Regions from separate parts of the Streptomyces sp. IBSNAI002 genome, predicted to be linked through region 1. Evidence: riboswitches for the same ligand, from Rfam matches in the RefSeq annotation. Region 1 holds a riboswitch; the other holds the start of a gene.
The links. A riboswitch is a leader RNA that binds a small molecule or an ion and turns the genes downstream of it on or off. The one in region 1 is predicted to bind glycine.

Region 1 (4,127 bases):
GCGACCAGGCCGGCGAAGTGCGCCATGTCGACCATCAGGTACGCGCCGACCTCGTCCGCGATGCGGCGGAAGGCGGCGAAGTCCAGCTGGCGCGGATAGGCGGACCAGCCCGCGACGATCAGCTGCGGCTTGGACTCCTTGGCGAGGCGCTCGACCTCGGCCATGTCGACCTGGCCCGACTCGTCGACGTGGTACGGGACCACGTTGTAGAGCTTGCCGGAGAAGTTGATCTTCATGCCGTGGGTCAGGTGACCGCCGTGGGCCAGGTTCAGGCCCATGATCGTGTCGCCCGGCTTCAGCAGCGCGAACATCGCGGCGGCGTTCGCCTGCGCACCGGAGTGCGGCTGGACGTTCGCGGCCTCGGCGCCGAACAGCGCCTTGATGCGGTCGATCGCGATCTGCTCGACCACGTCGACGTGCTCGCAGCCGCCGTAGTAGCGGCGGCCGGGGTAGCCCTCGGCGTACTTGTTGGTCAGGACCGAGCCCTGGGCCTCCATGACGGCGACCGGAGCGAAGTTCTCCGACGCGATCATTTCCAGGGTGGACTGCTGGCGTACGAGCTCGGCGTCGACGGCGGCGGCGACGTCGGGGTCGAGTTCGTGGAGAGGGGTGTTCAGTACGGACATCAGGATCCCCTGGGTCAGTTGCCGGCGGTGAGCTTGGCGTACTCGTCGGCGGAGAGCAGGTCGTCCTGGTCCTCCGTGACGCGTACCTTGAACAGCCAGCCGCCCTCGAACGGGTCCGTGTTCACGAGCGCCGGGTTGTCGACGACGTCCTGGTTGGACTCGACGACCTCGCCGGAGACGGGGGAGTACAGGTCGCTGACCGACTTGGTCGACTCCAGCTCGCCGCAGGTCTCGCCCGCGGTCACGGTGTCGCCGACCGCGGGAAGCTGGGCGTAGACGACGTCACCGAGCGCGTTGGCCGCGAACTCCGTGATGCCGACCGTCGCGACGCCGCCCTCGGCGTCCGACAGCCACTCGTGCTCCTTGCTGTAACGCAGCTGCTGGGGGTTGCTCATGACCTGATTCTCCTGGATGCGGGGGAGTGGATACGAACAGCGGTCTTGGTTACTGAGACGGCGGTACTGCGAAGTGCCGTACGGGGCTACTTCTGCCGCTTGTAGAACGGCAGGGCCACGACCTCGTACGCCTCATGCGTACCGCGAATGTCCACGCCGACGCCGGAGGTGCCGGGCGCGGCGTGTGCCGCGTCGACGTACGCGATCGCGATCGGCTTGCCCAGCGTGGGCGACGGGGCGCCCGAGGTGACCTCGCCGACGACCTCGCCGCCAGACACGACGGAGAAGCCGGCGCGCGGGACGCGGCGGCCCTCGGCGATCAGGCCGACCAGCTTGCGCGGCGGGTTCACGGCGGCGCGCTCGGCGGCGGCCTCCAGCGCGGCGCGGCCGACGAAGTCCCCCTCCTTCTCGAACTTCACGACCCGGCCCAGCCCCGCGTCGAACGGGGTCAGCGAGGTGGTCAGCTCGTGCCCGTACAGCGGCATGCCCGCCTCCAGGCGCAGGGTGTCGCGGCAGGACAGGCCGGCCGGGACCAGGCCGACGCCCTCGCCCGCCTTGGTCAGCGCCTGCCACAGCTCCACGGCGTGCTCGGGGGCGACGAACAGCTCGAAGCCGTCCTCGCCGGTGTAGCCCGTACGGGCGATCAGCGCGGGCACTCCGGCCACCGTGCCCGGCAGGCCGGCGTAGTACTTCAGCCCGTCCAGGTCGGCGTCGGTGAGCGAGGCGAGGATGCCGGGGGACTCCGGGCCCTGGACGGCGATCAGCGCGTACGCGTCGCGGTCGTCGCGGACCTCGGCGTCGAAGCCGGCGGCGCGCTCGGTCAGGGCGTCGAGGACGACCTGGGCGTTGGAGGCGTTGGCGACGACCATGAACTCGGTCTCGCCGAGGCGGTAGACGATCAGGTCGTCGAGGATCCCGCCGTCCTCCTGGCAGATGTGCGTGTAGCGGGCGCGGCCGATGCCGACGGTGGAGATGTTGCCGACCAGCGCGTAGTCCAGGACCTTGACGGCCTCCGGGCCGGTCAGGGTGATCTCGCCCATGTGGGACAGATCGAAGAGACCGGCCTTGGTGCGTACGGCGTTGTGCTCGTCGCGCTCGCTGCCGTACCGCAGGGGCATGTCCCAGCCCGCGAAGTCGGTCATGGTCGCACCGAGCGAGCGGTGCAGCGCATCGAGTGCGGTCAGGCGGGGGGCGTTGCTCATGGGTGTGGCTCCCGAGTCCCAGGGCATGACATGACGAGGAAGGTCCTCCCCATCTGTCATCGGAACCTGAGAGGTTCGCCGAGAGTTCCCCCACTGCCGGGGACGGTCGGCTTGCACCTTGGGTGGAGCCGTCCGTCGGACGGCTCGCTTTTCAGATCTGCCTCATCCACGCGGTACGGGGCCTGAGAGATTCAAGGGAGGTTCTTGCTCCTTCGGCGCCCGTGCACGGCCTCGCGGCGTGCCGGGACTCTCCCGCGCGGATTCAAGCGGCCGGTATGCAGTTGGTCCAGATGGCGCACATCATTGCACGCCACCGTGGTGATCGGGCGTGGGGCCCCGAAAGTTCGTACGGGGCCGGAAGGCTGGAACGGAACCGGTGCTGCCGGATTACCGTCTCTTTACACTCAGTGGGAAAGGGTCCTGTGACCCGATTCGGGGGAGGCGAACACTGTGCGGCGATTCGGAGTAGTGGCGGCTGTGGGAACCGTGGACGCGGTGCCGGCGCAGCGCGGCGCAGGTGCGGGTGCCGGTGCCGGTGCGGCGGCGTGCGCGGGTGCCGGTGCGGGTGCCGGTGCGGGTGCCGGTGCCGGACGGGTACGCGACCTGCGCGGGGCCGGGGCGCGGGGGGCGCGCCGGCTCGGCTTCGCCGCGGGCGACATCGTGGTGGTGTCCGGACTGCCGGGCGGGGGCAAGAGCACGCTGATCAAGCGGGCGGCCGCCGAGGGCGGCGCGATCGACTCCCAGGACACCCGCGAGCGCTGGGAGCGGCGGATGCCGGCGGGGCTGCCGTACGGGGCGTACCGGCCGCTGGTGCGGGCCGCGCACTACTGGGGGCTGTGGCGGACCCTGCGCTCCGGAGCCTCGGTGGTCGTGCACGACTGTGGAACCCAGGCCTGGGTCCGGGGCCTGCTCGCGGCCGTCGCGCGCCGTCGGGGCCGGGCGCTGCACCTGCTGCTCCTGGACAGCAGCCCGGAGGAGGCGCTGTCCGGCCAGGCGGCGCGGGGGCGCCGGGTCTCCGCGTACGCCTTCGCCCGTCACCGGGGCGCGGTGACCAGGCTCCTGCGCGAGGCCGAGGCCGGCCGTCCGCCGGCGGGCTGCGCCTCGGTCACCCTCCTGGACCGCCCCTCGGCCGCCGCCGTGTCCCGCATCGCCTTCCACGCCTAGGTCGTCTCTTTCGGATCTTGTCGCCCGGCGCGATCCGACAGAGACGGCCTAGGAGCGGGTTGCCCCGGCGGAGCCCGGGCGCCGGCGCAGCGGATAATCTCGCCACGACGTTCGGCGGGGACCACAGACGGAGGCACGGGGCACATGCAAGGCAGCGGCGGCGGGGGCGGCACCGGCTGGCCCGGGAATGAGCTGGAGCAGGTGCTCGGCGCGGCGCTCGGGCAGCCGGACGCCGGGGCCCGGATCCTGGAGGTGCTCGGGCGCAGCCAGGTCTGGGTGCCCCTGCCCGGCGGCGGCGCACCCGAGGCCGCGAGCCTCGACCTGCCGACCATGGACATCGGCGGGGCCGCGTACGTCCCCGTCTACAGTTCCGAGGCCCAGTTCCGCTACTGCGTCGGTCCCGGCATGGACTTCGCCGTGGCCCCCGCCGTGGAGTTCGCCCGCGGCCTGCCCCCGCAGCTCGGCATCGCGCTCAATCCCGAGGGCGCCGTCGGCGTCCCCCTGCCCCCGCCCGCCGTGGCGGAGCTGTGCCGTACCGGGCGGACCCCGCTCGACGGGCCGTCCACCGGCGGTCGGGTCCGGCTCTACGAGCCCGACTGGCAGCAGGACCCGGTGGACTTCCTGGCCGCCGCCGCGGAGGAGTTCCGCGCCACCGGCGTGGTCGCCGCCGCGCACCGCTGCCTCGCCAGCGTCGAGGGCGGGGAGCCGGAACTGTTCATCGGTGTCCGACTGGTGGGATG
Region 2 (4,127 bases), 4.3 Mb from region 1:
GGCCCTGCTGAGGGAACTGTCGCCGCTGGTGGAGCCGCTCTCCCTGGACGAGGCCTTCGTGGACCTCGAGGCGGGCGGGACCGCCTTCGACTCGGCGGGCGCCCGGGCCACCGGGGAGCGGCTGCGGGCGGACATCAGGGCGGCGACGGGGCTCAGCGGATCGGTGGGGCTGGCCGGTTCGAAGATGCTGGCCAAGGTGGCGTCCGAGGAGGCCAAGCCGGCGGGCCTGCTGCTGATCGAGCCCGGTACGGAGCGGGAGCTCCTCGCGCCGATGTCGGTACGGACCCTGCCCGGCGTCGGGCCGGCCACCGGCGAGCACCTGCGGCGCGCCGGGATCACCACGGTGGGGGACTTGGCGGAGGCCGGGGAGGACGAGCTGGTGCGCATGCTCGGGCGCTCGCACGGGGTGGGGCTGTACCGGATGGCGCTGGGGATCGACGACCGCCCGGTGGTCGCGGAGCGGGACGCGAAATCGGTGTCGGTGGAGGACACCTTCGACGTGGACCTGCACGACCGGGTGCGGATCAGGACCGAGGTGCAGCGTCTCGCGGACCGGTGCGTGCAGCGGCTGCGCGGATCCGGGCACTCGGGGCGGACGATCGTCCTGAAGGTGCGCAGGTACGACTTCTCGACGCTGACGCGGTCCGAGACGCTGCGGGGGCCCACGGACGATCCCGCGGTCGTGCGCGAGGCCGCGGCGCGGCTGCTGGAGGGGGTGGACACCACGGGCGGGGTGCGGCTGCTGGGCGTGGGCGTGACCGGACTGGCGGACTACACGCAGGAGGACCTGTTCGCGCAGTCGCTGGCCGCCGAGCCGCAGGAGGGGACGGGGGAGGCTCCGGCGACCGACGGGGCCGCCGAGCCCGGTGGGGCCGCTGCGGGGGACGTGGAAGGCGTGCAGGGCGTGCAGGGCGCTGAGCCGTCAGCGGACCCGTCGGGGCCGTCGGGGCCGTCCGGGGAGCCGGAGGCGGCCGCGGAGCGGCGGTGGACGGCCGGGAGCGACGTACGGCACGCGGTGTACGGGCCCGGCTGGGTGCAGGGCAGCGGGGTCGGGCGGGTGACCGTACGGTTCGAGCGGCCGGGATCGGAGCCCGGCCGGGTGCGGACCTTCCGGGTGGACGACCCCGAGCTGGAGCCGTCCGATCCGCTGCCGCTGGTGGGGGACGACCCGCCGGCCCCGGCCTCCCGGGCCTCCCAGGCCCCCTCGCCCTCCTAGTCCTCCGGGCTCCTTGCCCTCGTCGGCCCTGGGCGGTCCCCGTCAGCCCTCGTCGCCCGCCAGGCGGCCGAAGTCGCGCTGGAAGTCGCTCGGCAGGGTCAGGTCCAGGCCGTAGTGGTGGTAGAGCTGCAGCTCCTGTTCGGGGGAGAGGTGGCGGCCGACCCCGAAATCGGGTGCGTCCTTGATCAGGGAACGGTCGAAGGGCACCCGCAGGGTGTCGCCGACCATCTCGCTCGGCTCCAGCGGGACGAACGCGTCCCGGCTGAACAGGCCGGTCCGCACGGCTGCCCATTCCGGGACTCCCGTGGCATCGTCGAGGTAGACCTCGTCGATGGTGCCGATCTTGGTGCCGTTGCGGTCGAACGCCTTGCGGCCGATCAGGCTGCGCGGATCGATGTCGGTCTGCACGGTCCCTCCAAATGGTCGCAACTCCTCCGTAATGACTACAGAAGTGCATATCGGGAAAGGAGGCCACTCGGGGAGTGCCCAGATCCTCGCTGGTAGGCTGGGTGATGGCTGTCGACCCTGTGCGGGAGAGTCCTCCGAGTGAACGTGACGGAGGCGCCGAAGGAGCAAATCCTCCCCGGAATCTCTCAGGCATACGTACCGCACGGACGAGGCCACTCTGGAAAGCAGGAGCGGGTACCGGGCGCGCAGTGCCGGTCCCTCTCCTCACCGACGGTGAAAGCCGGACCTCGCGGGCGACCCCTGCGGATCCGGTGAAGCTCTCAGGTTGAGATGACAGAGGGGGAGGCCGTCCGGGTGCCCGCGCCGTGGTGCCCCTCGCAGGTCGTACGACCAGGAGGCCTCCGTACATGACCGCCAACCGCATTCCGCTCTCCCAGCTGGAGCGAGGCATCCCCTTCGAGCAGCGCCACATCGGCCCGGATGCCGAGGCGCAGGCGAAGATGCTCGCCCAGGTGGGCTACGGCTCCCTGGACGAACTGACCGCCGCCGCGGTGCCGGATGTCATCAAGACCGCCGAAGCGCTCAACCTGCCCGAGGCGCGGACCGAGGCGGAGGTGCTCGCCGAGCTGCGCTCGCTCGCCGACCGCAACCAGGTCCTCTCCCCGATGATCGGCCTCGGCTACTACGGCACCTTCACGCCGCCGGTGATCCTGCGCAACGTCATGGAGAACCCGGCCTGGTACACGGCGTACACGCCCTACCAGCCGGAGATCTCGCAGGGCCGCCTCGAGGCGCTGCTGAACTTCCAGACGGTCGTCGCCGACCTCACCGGGCTGCCGACCTCCGGCGCCTCGCTGCTCGACGAGGGCACCGCGGCCGCCGAGGCCATGTCGCTCGCCCGCCGGGTGGGCAAGGTCAAGGGCGGCGTCTTCCTGATCGACGCGGACGCGCTGCCGCAGACCATCGCCGTGATCGAGACCCGCGCCGAGCCCACGGGCGTCGAGGTCGTCGTCGCGGACCTCTCGGACGGCATCCCGGCCGAGATCGCCGAGCGCGGCGTCTTCGGCGTGCTGCTCCAGTACCCGGGCGCCTCCGGTGCCGTACGGGAGATCAAGCCGCTGATCGACCAGGCGCACGAGCTCGGTGCCGTCGTCACCGTCTCGGCCGACCTGCTCGCGCTGACCCTGCTGACCTCCCCGGGCGAGCTGGGCGCCGACATCGCCGTCGGCACCACGCAGCGCTTCGGCGTCCCGATGGGCTTCGGCGGACCGCACGCCGGCTACATGGCCGTCCAGGCCAAGCACGCTCGCTCGCTGCCCGGCCGCCTCGTCGGCGTCTCCGTGGACGCGGACGGCAACAAGGCGTACCGCCTGGCGCTGCAGACCCGTGAGCAGCACATCCGTCGTGAGAAGGCCACCAGCAACATCTGCACCGCGCAGGTCCTGCTGGCCGTCATGGCCGCCATGTACGCCGTCTACCACGGTCCGGACGGCCTGCGGACGATCGCCCGCCGCACCCACCGCTACGCGGCCCTGCTCGCCGCGGGCCTGAAGTCCGGCGGGGTCGAGATCCTGCACGGCGCGTACTTCGACACGATCACGGCCCGGGTCCCGGGCCGCGCGGCGGAGGTCGTCGCCGCCGCCCGCGAGGGCGGGGCCAACCTGTACCGCGCCGACGCCGACCACGTCTCCGTCGCCTGCGACGAGACCACCCTGCGCGCCGACATCGAGGCCGTCTGGTCCGCCTTCGGGGTGTCCGCGGACATCGAGGCGCTCGACGCGACCACCGAGGACACGCTGCCCGAGGGCCTGCTGCGCTCGGACGACTACCTGACCCACCCGGTCTTCCACCAGCACCGTTCCGAGACCGCGATGCTGCGCTACCTGCGCAAGCTCTCGGACAAGGACTACGCGCTGGACCGCGGCATGATCCCGCTGGGCTCCTGCACCATGAAGCTCAACGCGACCACCGAGATGGAGCCGGTGACCTGGCCGGAGTTCGGCCAGCTGCACCCGTTCGCCCCGGTGGAGCAGGCCGAGGGCTACCTCACGCTCATCAACGAGCTGGAGGAACGTCTCTGCGAGGTCACGGGCTACGACAAGGTCTCCATCCAGCCGAACGCCGGCTCCCAGGGCGAGCTGGCCGGGCTGCTCGCCGTCCGCGCCTACCACCGCGCGAACGGCGACGAGCAGCGCACCATCTGCCTGATCCCGTCCTCCGCGCACGGCACCAACGCCGCCAGCGCCGTGATGGCGGGCATGAAGGTCGTCGTCGTCAAGACCGCCGACGACGGCGAGGTGGACGCGGCCGACCTGCGCGCGAAGATCGAGCAGTACCGCGACGAGCTCGCCGTGCTGATGATCACCTACCCCTCCACGCACGGTGTGTTCGAGGAGCACGTCGCCGACATCTGCGCCCAGGTGCACGAGGCGGGCGGCCAGGTCTACGTGGACGGCGCCAACCTCAACGCCCTGGTGGGCCTGGCCAAGCCGGGTCACTTCGG

Region 2: another riboswitch for glycine. It lies ahead of gcvP (aminomethyl-transferring glycine dehydrogenase); the one in region 1 lies ahead of gcvT (glycine cleavage system aminomethyltransferase GcvT).

What each region holds. Positions count from the first base shown of each region.
Region 1 is NZ_JBQPXG010000002.1:5,900,413-5,904,539, forward strand. Features, by position in the region: gene glyA (serine hydroxymethyltransferase) at 1-626, opposite strand, end outside; gene gcvH (glycine cleavage system protein GcvH) at 641-1,021, opposite strand; gene gcvT (glycine cleavage system aminomethyltransferase GcvT) at 1,108-2,223, opposite strand; glycine riboswitch at 2,385-2,488, opposite strand; gene ACTVZO_RS28515 (AAA family ATPase) at 2,710-3,387, shown strand; gene ACTVZO_RS28520 (enhanced serine sensitivity protein SseB) at 3,532-4,127, shown strand, end outside.
Region 2 is NZ_JBQPXG010000002.1:1,644,614-1,648,740, reverse strand. Features, by position in the region: gene ACTVZO_RS08105 (DNA polymerase IV) at 1-1,216, shown strand, start outside; gene ACTVZO_RS08100 (PRC-barrel domain-containing protein) at 1,259-1,624, opposite strand; glycine riboswitch at 1,737-1,835, shown strand; gene gcvP (aminomethyl-transferring glycine dehydrogenase) at 2,032-4,127, shown strand, end outside.